DNA from 4 places in the Amphritea sp. GJ51-11 genome. Region 2 is predicted to be linked to each of the others. Evidence: predicted binding sites of a transcription regulator. Region 2 holds the regulator's gene; each other region holds the start of a gene.
What was found. Region 2 encodes sigma-54, which starts transcription at its own class of promoters, with help from an activator protein. Its sites were predicted from a motif close to TGGCACNNNNNTTGCTNT; they were not measured.
Positions count from the first base shown of each region.

Region 1: a site for sigma-54 is predicted at 1,666-1,683, ahead of AC0L4K_RS07095 (P-II family nitrogen regulator). Genes of this name have one in related genera too.
Region 3: a site for sigma-54 is predicted at 2,174-2,191, ahead of glnA (glutamate--ammonia ligase). Genes of this name have one in related genera too.
Region 4: a site for sigma-54 is predicted at 1,020-1,037, ahead of flhA (flagellar biosynthesis protein FlhA). Genes of this name have one in related genera too.

Region 1 covers NZ_CM147881.1:1,629,827-1,633,011, forward strand. Annotated here, with positions in the region: gene AC0L4K_RS07085 (ethanolamine ammonia-lyase subunit EutB) at 1-536, shown strand, start outside; gene eutC (ethanolamine ammonia-lyase subunit EutC) at 609-1,436, shown strand; gene AC0L4K_RS07095 (P-II family nitrogen regulator) at 1,729-2,067, shown strand; gene AC0L4K_RS07100 (ammonium transporter) at 2,077-3,185, shown strand, end outside.
Region 2 covers NZ_CM147881.1:614,688-617,872, reverse strand. Annotated here, with positions in the region: gene lptA (lipopolysaccharide transport periplasmic protein LptA) at 1-42, shown strand, start outside; gene lptB (LPS export ABC transporter ATP-binding protein) at 42-767, shown strand; gene AC0L4K_RS02665 (RNA polymerase factor sigma-54) at 789-2,300, shown strand; gene hpf (ribosome hibernation promoting factor) at 2,361-2,651, shown strand; gene ptsN (PTS IIA-like nitrogen regulatory protein PtsN) at 2,676-3,119, shown strand; gene rapZ (RNase adapter RapZ) at 3,124-3,185, shown strand, end outside.
Region 3 covers NZ_CM147881.1:3,359,643-3,362,827, forward strand. Annotated here, with positions in the region: gene glnL (nitrogen regulation protein NR(II)) at 1-412, opposite strand, end outside; gene glnA (glutamate--ammonia ligase) at 677-2,080, opposite strand; gene typA (translational GTPase TypA) at 2,521-3,185, shown strand, end outside.
Region 4 covers NZ_CM147881.1:3,550,524-3,553,708, reverse strand. Annotated here, with positions in the region: gene flhB (flagellar biosynthesis protein FlhB) at 1-987, shown strand, start outside; gene flhA (flagellar biosynthesis protein FlhA) at 1,179-3,185, shown strand, end outside.

The sequences.
Region 1 (3,185 bases), 1.0 Mb from region 2:
ATAACGTGATGTATTTTGAAACCGGCCAAGGCAGTGCGTTGTCGGCCAACGCCCATCATGGAGTCGATCAGCAGACCTGTGAGGTGCGAGCTTACGGTGTGGCCCGCCACTTTGATCCTTTGTTGGTGAATACGGTGGTGGGCTTTATCGGCCCAGAATACCTTTATGACGGTAAGCAGATTATCCGTGCTGGATTGGAAGATCATTTTTGCGGCAAATTGTTAGGCCTGCCGATGGGTTGTGATATCTGTTACACCAATCACGCCCAAGCGGATCAGGATGATATGGATATGTTGCTGACGCAGATGGCGGTGGCCGGTATTAATTTCATCATGGGCATACCGGGAGGCGATGACATTATGCTGAATTATCAGACCACTTCGTTTCATGATGCACTCTATATTCGTGAGGTGATGGGGCTGCGGCCTGCACCGGAATTCGAACACTGGTTACAACAGGTGGGGATTACTCAGCCATCGGGTAAGTTAGCGGTGCGCATGCCCGATCGATTTAGCGGGCTGTTGACGTCGTTATAACGTTGCTGATCAGTAAGACTCCCGAGTATGATGCCCGTCCATGATCAGTGTCACTTAACAAAGAGTTTAATCATGAGTGAAAAGAGCCAACCCCGCGCAATGAATGCAGAGACAAATAACTCGGTTATCGCTAATCCCTGGCAGTCATTACGGCGCTATACCGACGCCCGTATCGCGCAAGGGCGCAGCGGTGTGAGTCTGCCGACTGAGGCTCTTCTAGCATTTCAGATGGATCATGCTAGCGCGCGGGATGCGGTGCATGTTGCCTTGCAAACCGAGCGGCTGACGGAGCAGTTGCAGGCAGTGGGCTATGATACGTTATTACTTCACAGCCAAGCGGCTGATCGCAGCGAATACCTACAACGGCCTGATTTAGGGCGACGTTTAGACCAAGCCGCCATCAAACGACTCCAGCAATACCGACAACAGCAGGGCCGTGTAAAGGTGTCACTGGTGATCGCTGATGGCCTGTCATCGATGGCCGTGCAACATCATGGGGCCGCCATGGCCGAGGCGGTGCTAAACCGCCTTACAAGCCGCGGATTCAGTATTGCCCCGGTATCCATCGTGATGCAGGGACGAGTGGCGGTGGGTGATGAGGTTGGTGAATCCTTGGGGGCTGAGTTGTTGATTGTGTTGATCGGCGAGCGGCCAGGCTTAAGTTCCCCCGACAGTTTAGGGATCTATTATACCTATCAACCTCAGGCTGGCTTGACCGACGCCCGGCGCAACTGTATTTCCAACGTGCGTCCCGCAGGCATGAGTATTGACGCCGCCTGCGATAAGTTGATCTGGTTAATTGATCAATCCATGTGTTTAGGCACCTCCGGCGTGGCACTGAAAGACCAGTCGGTATCCACCTCGAATCTGAATCAGCATAAGAACTTTTTACTGCCCTGAAGCGATATCACGGCGGCGTGATTCAGCCATCTATTCCCCCAAAAACCAGTGGCATCTCCTCCGATGTCGCTGGTTTTTTTTACCTTTTTAATGTTGTTGATGATGTGTGCCCGATAGGGTGGTGTTTATCGGTGCATAGCAAGCACTGTGCTTCATTAGAGTGCGCGCTTAGCGGCGTAAATGCTCGATTATTGTTTTAACTATATGAATTATATAGATAAAAATATGTTGGCACGAATCTTACATATTCCTATTAAGAATATTTTATTCTCGTCATGGGTTTGGAGGTCAAATGAAACTATTAGCAGCCATGATCAGGCCGCATATTCTGGAAGAGGTGAGGCAGTCCTTGCAGTCTATCGGTGTGAACGGTCTTACGGTCACTGAAGTGATGGGTTATGGACATCAACAGCGACGCACAGAGCTGTATCGAGGCACGGCGTCTCATATTGATTTTGCCTCCAAGATAAAGCTGGAAGTGGCAGTTGATGATGCGCTGATAGAACAGGCGATTGATGCGGTGTCGGTTATCGCTAAGACCGGACGTTATGGCGACGGTAAGTTGTTTATTTCAGAGTTGGAACAAGTTTTTAGAATTCGCACCGGTGAATCCGGTGTTTTTGCATTGTAGGAGAAACAGATGAGTAATCTACCGATTGAACTTTCATACGCACTCGACACATTTTATTTTTTAATGTGTACGGTGCTGGTTATGTGGATGGCGGCAGGTTTCGCCATGCTCGAAGCAGGGCTTGTGCGTAGTAAGAACACCGTTGAAATATTGAATAAAAACGCACTGTTATATGGCATCGCCTGTGTTGCTTATCTCGTTGTAGGCTACAACGTTATGTATCCTGCTAATCCGGTGAATTCGTTTATTCCAGGTTTAGATTTCTTACTGGGCGGGGATAATACGACTGAGTCAGTGGTTGCCGGTGGTGATGATGCGCCGTACTACTCCAGTATGGCTGACTTTATCTTCCAAGCGGTGTTTGCCGCGGCGACCATGTCGATTGTCTCGGGTGCGGTGGCTGAGCGGATGCGCCTTTGGCCATTTCTGATTTTTGCGGTGGTGATGGTGTCTGTCATCTACCCAGTTGAGGGTTACTGGAAGTGGGGCGGTGGTTTCCTTGACGAGCTTGGCTTCCAAGATTTTGCAGGCTCTGTTGTGGTACATATGGCCGGTGCAGCTGCGGCACTGGCGGCGGTTATCTTAGTGGGGCCACGTAAAGGACGTTATGGTCCGAACGGTGAAGTACGTGCAATTCCCGGTGCTAACCTGCCGATGGCAACCTTGGGTATGTTTATCCTGTGGATGGGTTGGTTTGGTTTTAATGGCGGTTCTGAACTTAAAATCGCCAATGTTGAAGAAGCTAATGCGGTGGCGAAAATCTTTGTTAACACCAATGCGGCAGCGGCTGCCGGTATGGTTGTCGCAGCGCTGTTTGCTCGCTTCTTATTTGGTAAAACCGATTTAACCATGACGATTAATGGTGCGCTGGCCGGTTTGGTGGCTATTACGGCGGAGCCTTTGGCGCCCGATGCTGGCACCGCTTCGCTTATCGGCGGTGTTGGTGGTTTAGTGGTGGTGCTCTCGGTATTGGGATTGGATAAATTGAAACTAGATGACCCTGTTGGTGCAATCTCTGTGCATGGGGCTGCTGGTATCTGGGGTATCTTCGCGGTACTGATTAGCAACTCGGATGCAACCTTTATGGGACAGTTAACCGGTACCGTCGTTACCTTTGC
Region 2 (3,185 bases):
GATGAATCTGAAACTACAGCTACTGGGGAACTCAACAACTAATGAGTCGACTAGAAGCACTCAACCTAGCAAAGAGCTATAAAGGCCGCGCAGTTGTAAAAGATGTCTCGATGAGCGTCGATAGCGGCCAGATCGTTGGTTTATTGGGGCCTAACGGGGCGGGTAAGACAACCTGTTTTTACATGATTGTTGGGCTAGTGGAAGCCGACAAAGGCCGGATCAAAATTGATCAATTGGACTTAACCAAAGAGCCGATGCACGGCCGAGCGCGAAAAGGTATTGGTTACCTGCCACAAGAAGCCTCCATTTTCCGAAAACTCAGCGTCCATGATAACCTGATGGCTATTCTGGAAACCCGTAAAGAGTTGAGCCGGACTGAGCGTAAACAAAAATTAGACGAACTACTGGAAGAGTTTCATATCTCCCATCTAACGAAAAGTTTGGGAATGAGCCTCTCCGGTGGAGAACGGCGACGGGTTGAAATTGCCCGCGCACTGGCAACTGAGCCCACTTTTATCTTGTTAGATGAGCCCTTTGCCGGTGTTGACCCAATTTCAGTCAGTGATATAAAACAAACCGTAAAGCACTTACAAAGTAAGGGGATTGGCGTCTTAATCACCGATCACAATGTTCGCGAAACACTGGATATTTGCGAACAAGCTTACATCGTCAGTGAAGGTTATATTCTTGCAGAAGGATCGCCAGAGGATATTCTTGCCAACCAGCAGGTCAGGGAAGCCTATCTCGGTGAGCAATTCAAGCTGTAACAGGTATATAAGCGACTCTCTATGAAACAAGCGTTACAACTAAAAATGGGTCAGCATCTGACCATGACCCCACAATTACAGCAGGCGATTCGCTTGCTGCAATTATCGACGCTTGATCTGCAACAGGAGATTCAGGAAGCACTAGAATCGAACCCGATGCTAGAAGTAACGGAAGAGGATAGCGCTTCAGATAATGCCGCCGAGCAAGCGAGCTCTGATGCAGAAGTCAGCAATCATGAATCCGTCTCAGCATCGGCCAAAACCACCGAGTCTGAAGAGATTCAAGCCACCGATAGCGACTGGAATGAAGATATTCCCAATGAACTATCGACCGATAGTAATTGGGAAGACACTTATCAGACGGTCTCTAGTTCATCTTCATCATCCCATGATTTCTCCGATATGGAGATGGAGTCGAATGACACTGCGGATGAAACCCTGCAAGATCACCTGAACTGGCAATTAAACCTCACGCCGATGAGTCCCATCGACGAACTGATCGCCACCAATATTATTGACGGCATTAATGTTGACGGTTATCTCAACGTTGAACTCGATTCAATCCTGGAATATTTCCATCAGCAGGATGATGAGCAACTTAACGGCATTGAACTGGATGAAATCGAAGCGGTACTGCGACGCATCCAACAGTTTGATCCACCCGGCGTAGCCGCACGCGATCTAAGCGAGTGCCTAGCCATTCAGCTACAGCAACTACCCAATGACACCGAATATCGCAACGAAGCGCTAAAACTAGTCACTCAATATATCCACTTACTGGGTAATCATGACTACAAACAGCTGATGCGCAAAGCCCGGATGCGAGAGCCACAGTTACTACAGGCGATCAACCTGATCCGCACCCTGAACCCTAAACCCGGCTCAATGATCACTAGCTCGCAATCGGAATATGTTATTCCCGATGTGCTGGTTTACAAAGAAAAAGGTGTCTGGCAGGTAAGCCTGAATCCGGAAGTTGCGCCTAAACTACGCATTAATGATGGCTATGCAGATTTGATCCGACGCGCTGATACCAGCCCTGACAACACCTATCTGAAAAACCATCTACAAGAAGCTCGCTGGTTTATCAAAAGCTTATTAAGCCGGAACGATACCTTAATGAAGGTCACCCGTGAAATTGTACACCGCCAAGAAGGTTTTCTAGAGCATGGCGATGAGGCGATGCGTCCGATGGTGCTGCACGATATCGCTGAGGCGGTCGAAATGCACGAATCGACCATCTCTCGGGTGACCACCCAGAAATATATGCATACCCCAAGGGGTATATTTGAGCTGAAGTATTTTTTCTCCAGCCATGTCACTACAGTGAACGGTGGCACCTGCTCATCGACCGCTATTCGGGCGCTCATCAAGAAATTGGTGGTCGCTGAAAGTCCAACAAAACCCTTAAGCGATAACAAGATTGCCCAACTGCTTGAGGAACAAGGTATCAATGTTGCGCGAAGAACCATTGCAAAATATAGAGAATCGCTTAGCATTCCACCTTCTAATGAACGAAAACGTTTAGTTTAATGACTTTTTTTATCATGGGAACCGGGCGGCAACCCGGTACAATAACACTAGGAGATTACCATGCAGATCAATATTACCGGTCACCACGTAGAATTGACTGATTCCCTGAATGAGTATGTTCAGAATAAATTTGAGAAGCTGGAGCGGCATTTCGATAACATCACCAATGCACAGGTAACTCTAAGCGTTGAGAAGACGCGCCAAAAAGCTGATGGTGAAATTCACGTAGCCGGTGGTCAGCTGTTTGCTTCCGACGAACAAGAAGATATGTACGCCGCCATCGATGGGTTGATCGACAAGCTTGACCGTCAGATCATTAAACACAAAGAAAAGATGAAAACTCACAAGTAACTATTATACGATGCTAATTTCAGAATTATTAGCGCCCTCTGGAGTACTCTGTGCTCTAGAGGGGGTAGTAAAAAACGTATCCTCGAAATTGCCAGCCAACAGATTTCCGATCTGCACCCTGAGCTTGAAACTGAAACGATCTTTGCTGGCCTACTTGGCCGTGAAAGACTCGGCAGTACAGGCATCGGTGAAGGCGTGGCCATTCCCCATTGTCGTCTGGATGAGTGTGAGAAAGCCACTGCGCTACTTATTCAGTTAAAAGAACCGATCGACTTCGATGCCATTGATGGCAGCCCGGTCGACTTACTCTTCGTTCTGGTGGTGCCCTCCGAAGCCTGTGATCAACATCTACAAACGCTGGGTAATCTTGCCGAGCTATTCAGTCAGGCATCCTTCCGTCAGCAACTTAGAAACGCGGGCTCAGCTGAAGAACTCTTCACTGTCGCCACCGGAGCTAGGCAGGTCTAGCCAGATGAAACTAGTTATCATCAGCGGCCGCTCAGGGTCAGGTAAATCAACCGCCCTGCAAGCACT
Region 3 (3,185 bases), 1.9 Mb from region 2:
AGCCTCTCACCAGAGAGATCACCGTTTCATGATTACTGAGTAACTCTTCTTCTCGAGAGATACGGATCAACCGATCTCGCGGGGTCAGTTCGATCAACACCAACTGACCATATTTTTGCGGCATGGGATTAACACTGTAGTCGATGGTAATCTCACGTCCGCCCAGCGTGACGAGCTTCGCCTCACGCTTAGTAAATGGATGGCCCTTTTCAAGTGCCGCAAGTAGCGCATTCTGATCATCATCGACCAGAAACCAGTCATGAAAAGGTAATTGAGCCAAACGACGAGCACTGGACTCGAGCAGCATTTCTGCCGCGGGGTTCATATACACCAACTGCAACTGCCCATCGACCAACACCGTCGCCGTCGATAAACTATCTAATATGTGCTTATGCAAATCAGGTGTTTTCATCTTTGATGCGATACCTCAAGAACTTGCCTATATGCCATTCTCTATTCATAAGTACGGCGGTTATAAAGATAACTGCAAAAAGCAAACCAACTTAGTGCAGACAAAAAAATAAGCCCGGTAGCGGGCATTTCCGGTCATATCGAGATGTTTTAGATCGCCGCCTGACGCTTTAGCATAACACTCTGCGCACTCTTTTGGGGCAACGTTATTTTGGATAAAAAAAAGCCTCCACGCGGGAGGCTCTTTTCAGTTAATCGCTAGCGATTAAACAGAGTAGTACAGGTCAAACTCAACAGGGTGAGTTGTCTGGCTTATTTTTTCACACTCTTCAGTTTTCAGTGTGATATAAGCATCAATCATGTCGTCAGTGAACACGCCACCAGCTGTCAAGAACTCACGATCATTATCCAACGCTGCCAAGGCTTCTTCAAAAGAAGTCGCAACGGTTGGAATCGCCAACGCTTCTTCAGCAGGCAGGTCATATAGATCTTTATCGGCTGGATCGCCAGGGTGGATCTTGTTCTTAATACCGTCTAGGCCAGCCATCATCAGTGCTGCAAAGCACAAGTAAGGGTTGGCAGATGGGTCTGGGAAACGTGTTTCGATACGGTAAGCTTTAGGGTTAGTCACGTATGGGATACGGATAGAAGCAGAACGGTTACGGGCAGAGTACGCCAACATAACAGGGGCTTCAAAGCCTGGTACCAAACGCTTGTAGGCGTTAGTTGATGCGTTAGTCAGAGCATTCAGCGCTTTCGCGTGTTTAATGATACCACCGATGTAGAACAACGCTGTTTCACTCAGGCCCGCATAAGCATCGCCATGGAAGATATTAACGCCATCTTTAGACAGTGATTGGTGAACGTGCATACCAGAACCGTTATCGCCAACCAAAGGCTTAGGCATAAAGGTAGCGGTCTTGCCATAAGCGTGAGCAACGTTATGGACACAGTACTTCAGAATCTGTACTTCATCGGCTTTAGCCGTCAGCGTGTTTGGACCTACACCGATCTCACACTGGCCAGCGGTTGCTACTTCATGGTGATGTACTTCGATTGTCAGGCCCATCGCAGTCATCGCATCGCACATAGCGGCACGCAGGTCATGCAGTGAATCAACTGGCGGTACTGGGAAGTAACCTCCTTTAACCCGTGGACGGTGACCGGTGTTACCACCTTCGAAGCTGCTGTTAGTCGACCAAGAAGCTTCTTCAGAACCGATAGAGTAGCCGCAACCACTGATATCAGCGTGCCATTTAACTTCATCAAACACGAAGAATTCTGGTTCAGGGCCAAAGATAGCCGTATCCGCGATACCGGTTGATTTCAGGTAAGCTTCAGCGCGCTTAGCAACAGAACGTGGGTCACGCTCGTAACCTTGACCGGTGGTCGGCTCAACGATGTCACAACGCACGATAATAGTCGTGTCTTCAGCAAAGGGATCCATCACAGAAGCAGAATCGTCTGGCTGCAGAATCATGTCTGATTCATTAATGCCTTTCCAGCCGCCGATGGAAGAACCATCGAACATTTTGCCTTCTTCGAAGAAGTCTTCGTTAATTTCGGTGACCGGGATTGTAACGTGCTGCTCTTTACCATGAGTATCGGTAAAACGCATATCAACCCACTTAACATCATGCTCTTTGATCAGATTCAGAGTCTCTGACATGTGACTTTCTCCACTAGATTATATTGCCAGACCCCCAACCGATTGCGTAAGACATATTAATAGTCCAACCAGTCAGGCTTGTTTCGCTTTTAAACAGCAAGAGGTATGCCAGTAAACACAAGCACCGAAAACACGCGACATCTAGCAGCTTTGATCGAATTTGAAACAATGACAGCCCTTAATAACGAACCAAAATAGAGCATGCAAAACAAATAACGAACCAAAATAGTGCGAGCGACGTTTTCCCGATTTACCCTTAACCTCGCTGCCTCAAAAAGGTGCCATCATAATACGCTAACCCATAGGACTTATCCTCTAAAAGAGATCGGCAAACCAGAAAAAAAACTATTTTTACGATTCATCTCATAAGAAAGACGCAGCCGACTGATAACTCATGTATAATGCGCGCTTCTAAAATTTGTCTGCACAGGTTCCCAGACGTGATCGAAAAATTAAGAAACATCGCAATTATTGCCCACGTTGACCATGGTAAAACCACTCTGGTTGATAAACTGCTTTCTCAGTCCGGTACGCTGGGACGTCGCGACGAAGGCACTGAACGGATCATGGACTCCAATGATCAGGAGAAAGAACGCGGTATCACCATTCTGGCAAAAAACACTGCCATTGAGTGGAATGATTACCATATCAACATCGTGGACACCCCCGGACACGCCGACTTTGGTGGCGAAGTAGAACGGGTTCTGTCAATGGTTGATTGCGTATGTCTTCTGGTTGACGCTGTTGATGGCCCAATGCCGCAAACGCGCTTTGTAACACAGAAAGCGTTTGAGCAAGGCCTGCGCCCTATCGTTGTTGTTAACAAGGTTGACCGTCCGGGTTCACGTCCTGACTATGTTATCGATCAGGTTTTTGACCTGTTTGACAGCCTCGGCGCAACCGACGAACAGCTAGACTTCCCAATCATCTACGCCTCTGCTCTTAACGGTGTTGCGGGTAAAGAGCCAGATGCATTGGCAGATGATATGACGCCACTGTTTGAAGCGATCATTGAGCACGTTAACCCACCACAGGTTGATACTCAGGGTCCTTTCCAGATGCAGATCTCCGCACTGGACTACAACAGCTATGTGGGTGTTATCGG
Region 4 (3,185 bases), 1.7 Mb from region 2:
GGGCAGGTGGCGGATAAGATGGCCGGCATGATGAAGTTTAACTTCAGTCTTGATCGACAGGCGGTAATGGATCCGGCCGCGATGTTTATGCATCTAGGGTATTCGCTGTTTGAGGCGCTGTATGCCTGTATTGGCTTCTTTATGGTGTTATTGGTTGCAGCAATTGTGGGGCCAATCGCCCTGGGTGGCTGGAACGTCAGTATGAAAGCGATGGCGCCTAAGTTTAGTCGGATCGATCCATTGGCGGGTATTAAGCGGATGTTTTCACTTAAGGCCTTGTTGGAGCTGTTTAAAGCGCTGGCTAAATTTTTAGTGGTCGGTTCGCTCTCGTTTCTGGTGTTGATGGCTTCTAAGGACGCGCTTTTTTCGCTTGGGTCACAAGATATCTTTCCCGCCATGTCCCATGCGACTGAGATTGTGATCTGGGCGTTTCTGGTCATGAGCTGCACCATGATTCTGATTTCTCTTATCGATGTGCCCTTTCAAATCTATGATTACACGCAAAAACTCAAAATGACCTTTCAAGAGGTTAAAGATGAGATGAAAAACAGTGAGGGTAAGCCTGAAGTTAAAGGACGTATCCGACAGCTACAGCGTGAAATCTCCCAACGTAAGATGATGTCTGCAGTGCCTGAGGCGGATGTGGTCATTACCAACCCGACTCATTATGCGGTGGCCTTGAAGTATGATCAGGGCGGTGGCGGTGCGCCGTTTTTAGTGGCTAAAGGCGGGGATTTTGTTGCCCTTAAAATCAGAGAAATTGCGGATAAACACGATATCCCCGTACTTTCTGCACCACCTTTAGCGCGGGCCATCTATCACTCTACTGAAGTCGATGAAGAGATACCTTCTGGTCTATTTAAAGCAGTGGCTGAAGTGCTGGCCTATGTATTTCAGTTGCAACGCCATAAGCGTCAACAGGGTCCAGCACCGAAAGCGGTTTCTGAGGATCTGGATATTCCAGATGAGCTGCGTCAGGACGATTAATCATTCTGCTAGGTCAAATTCCGGCAAATATATGGCTGGATTCTTGCATTCCTATCCCTAAGGCCATGAAAGCGTCAAAATATTGATGTTTTTAGCCTTCTATTAATGTTATTTTTCAATCTTCAAATAATTAATTATTTTGTGATGTTTTTTTGACGCTTTGTCAGCGGAAAGATCTCATTTGGGGCGTAATGGACAGAGCAGCGATTTACAACAATGTTCGTGGAGCGAGTAAAGGGAATTTAGGTATCCCTTTTCTACTCATGCTCGTACTCGGCATGGTTACGCTGCCGATGCCGCCCTTCCTGCTGGATACCCTGTTTACCTTTAATATTGCTCTTTCTATCGTGGTGTTGTTGGTGTGTGTGTATGCCATGCGGCCGCTGGATTTTGCTGTTTTTCCTACCATTCTTCTCATTACCACCTTAATGCGCTTGGCCCTCAACGTCGCCTCGACACGAGTCGTTCTGTTGTATGGGCATGAAGGGGGTGATGCGGCGGGTAAGGTGATTGAGGCCTTCGGCGAAGTGGTGATTGGCGGCAACTATGTTGTGGGTCTGGTGGTCTTCATGATTTTAGTCATCATTAACTTTGTGGTGGTCACCAAAGGTGCAGGGCGTATATCCGAAGTAAGCGCTCGCTTTACCTTGGATGCTATGCCCGGTAAACAGATGGCGATTGATGCCGATTTGAATGCGGGATTGATCAGTCAGGAGGATGCCAAGCTGCGTCGGCAAGAGGTGACTCAGGAAGCTGACTTTTATGGTTCGATGGATGGTGCCAGTAAGTTCGTTCGTGGTGATGCGGTAGCGGGTATTTTGATTCTGGTGATCAATATCCTTGGCGGGCTGGGTATAGGCATGTTGCAACATGACCTGTCTTTTGAGCTGGCGGCCCGTTATTACTCCCTGCTGACCATTGGTGATGGGCTGGTGGCGCAGATCCCTTCGTTGCTATTATCAACCGCCGCAGCAATTATGGTGACCCGGGTTAATTCTTCCCAGGATATGGGGCAGCAGATTATTGGTCAGCTATTTGGCTCGCCAAAGGCACTGGCCGTTGCAGCTGTTATTCTGTTTATTATGGGCTCTATCCCGGGTATGCCCCATGTGGCGTTTTTGTCGTTGGCAATTGCTGCTGGGATTGGCGCCTACTTTATTCAACAGCGCAACTTGGCAGCCAAGGCTGAATTGGTTGAAGAGGGCGCGGCTAAAACCAAGCAGACGGAACCTGAGCCGGATGTGAAAGAGCTAGACTGGGATGATGTGATGCCGGTCGATATGATCGGCCTCGAGGTGGGCTATCGCTTGATACCGATGGTTGATAAATTGCAGGGCGGGCAGTTGTTGAACCGGATTAAAGGGGTGCGTAAAAAGCTTTCTCAAGATTTAGGCTTTCTCGTACCGTCAGTGCATATTCGCGATAATCTCGATTTAATGCCTGGAGCCTACCGAATCACCCTAATGGGTGTGTCTGTGGGGGAATCGGAGGTCTATCCTGATCGAGAGTTGGCAATTAACCCCGGTCAGGTGTTTGGTACTCTCAAAGGGATCGATGTAAAAGACCCTGCCTTTGGTTTGGATGCGGTGTGGATTGAGCAGAGCCAAAAGGAGCAAGCGCAGACCCTCGGTTATACGGTGGTTGATGCCGGCACAGTGGTGGCAACCCATCTTAATCAGATTCTGCAGGCGCACTCCCATGAACTGATGGGACATGATGAAGTACAAAAATTATTGGATCTATTGGGGAAAACGTCCCCAAAACTGGTAGAAGAGTTAGTACCTGGCAAGCTTTCTGTGAGTACACTGTTAAAAGTGCTACAGAATTTGCTGATGGAGCAGGTGCCGGTCAAGGATTTCAGAACCATTACCGAATCGCTGGCTGAAGCGGTTGCCCGGACGCAGGATCCGCAAAGTCTCACGGCGGCGGTACGGATATCTTTATCGCGTATGATTGTGCAGAATATTGTTGGTAATGACGATGAGCTGCCGGTGATTACCCTCGATCCTCAATTAGAGCAGTTGTTGTTAGGTTCTGTGCAACGGGGTGAGGGTGGAGAAGGCTTAGTGATTGAACCAACCATGGCTGAACGGCTGCAAACCTCCTTGGCGGAGGTTGCACAGCAGCAAGAGATTGCAGGGCGGGCTTCCATTTTATTGGTGGCGGCTCCAATCCGGCCGTTGTTGGCTAAGTTTGTA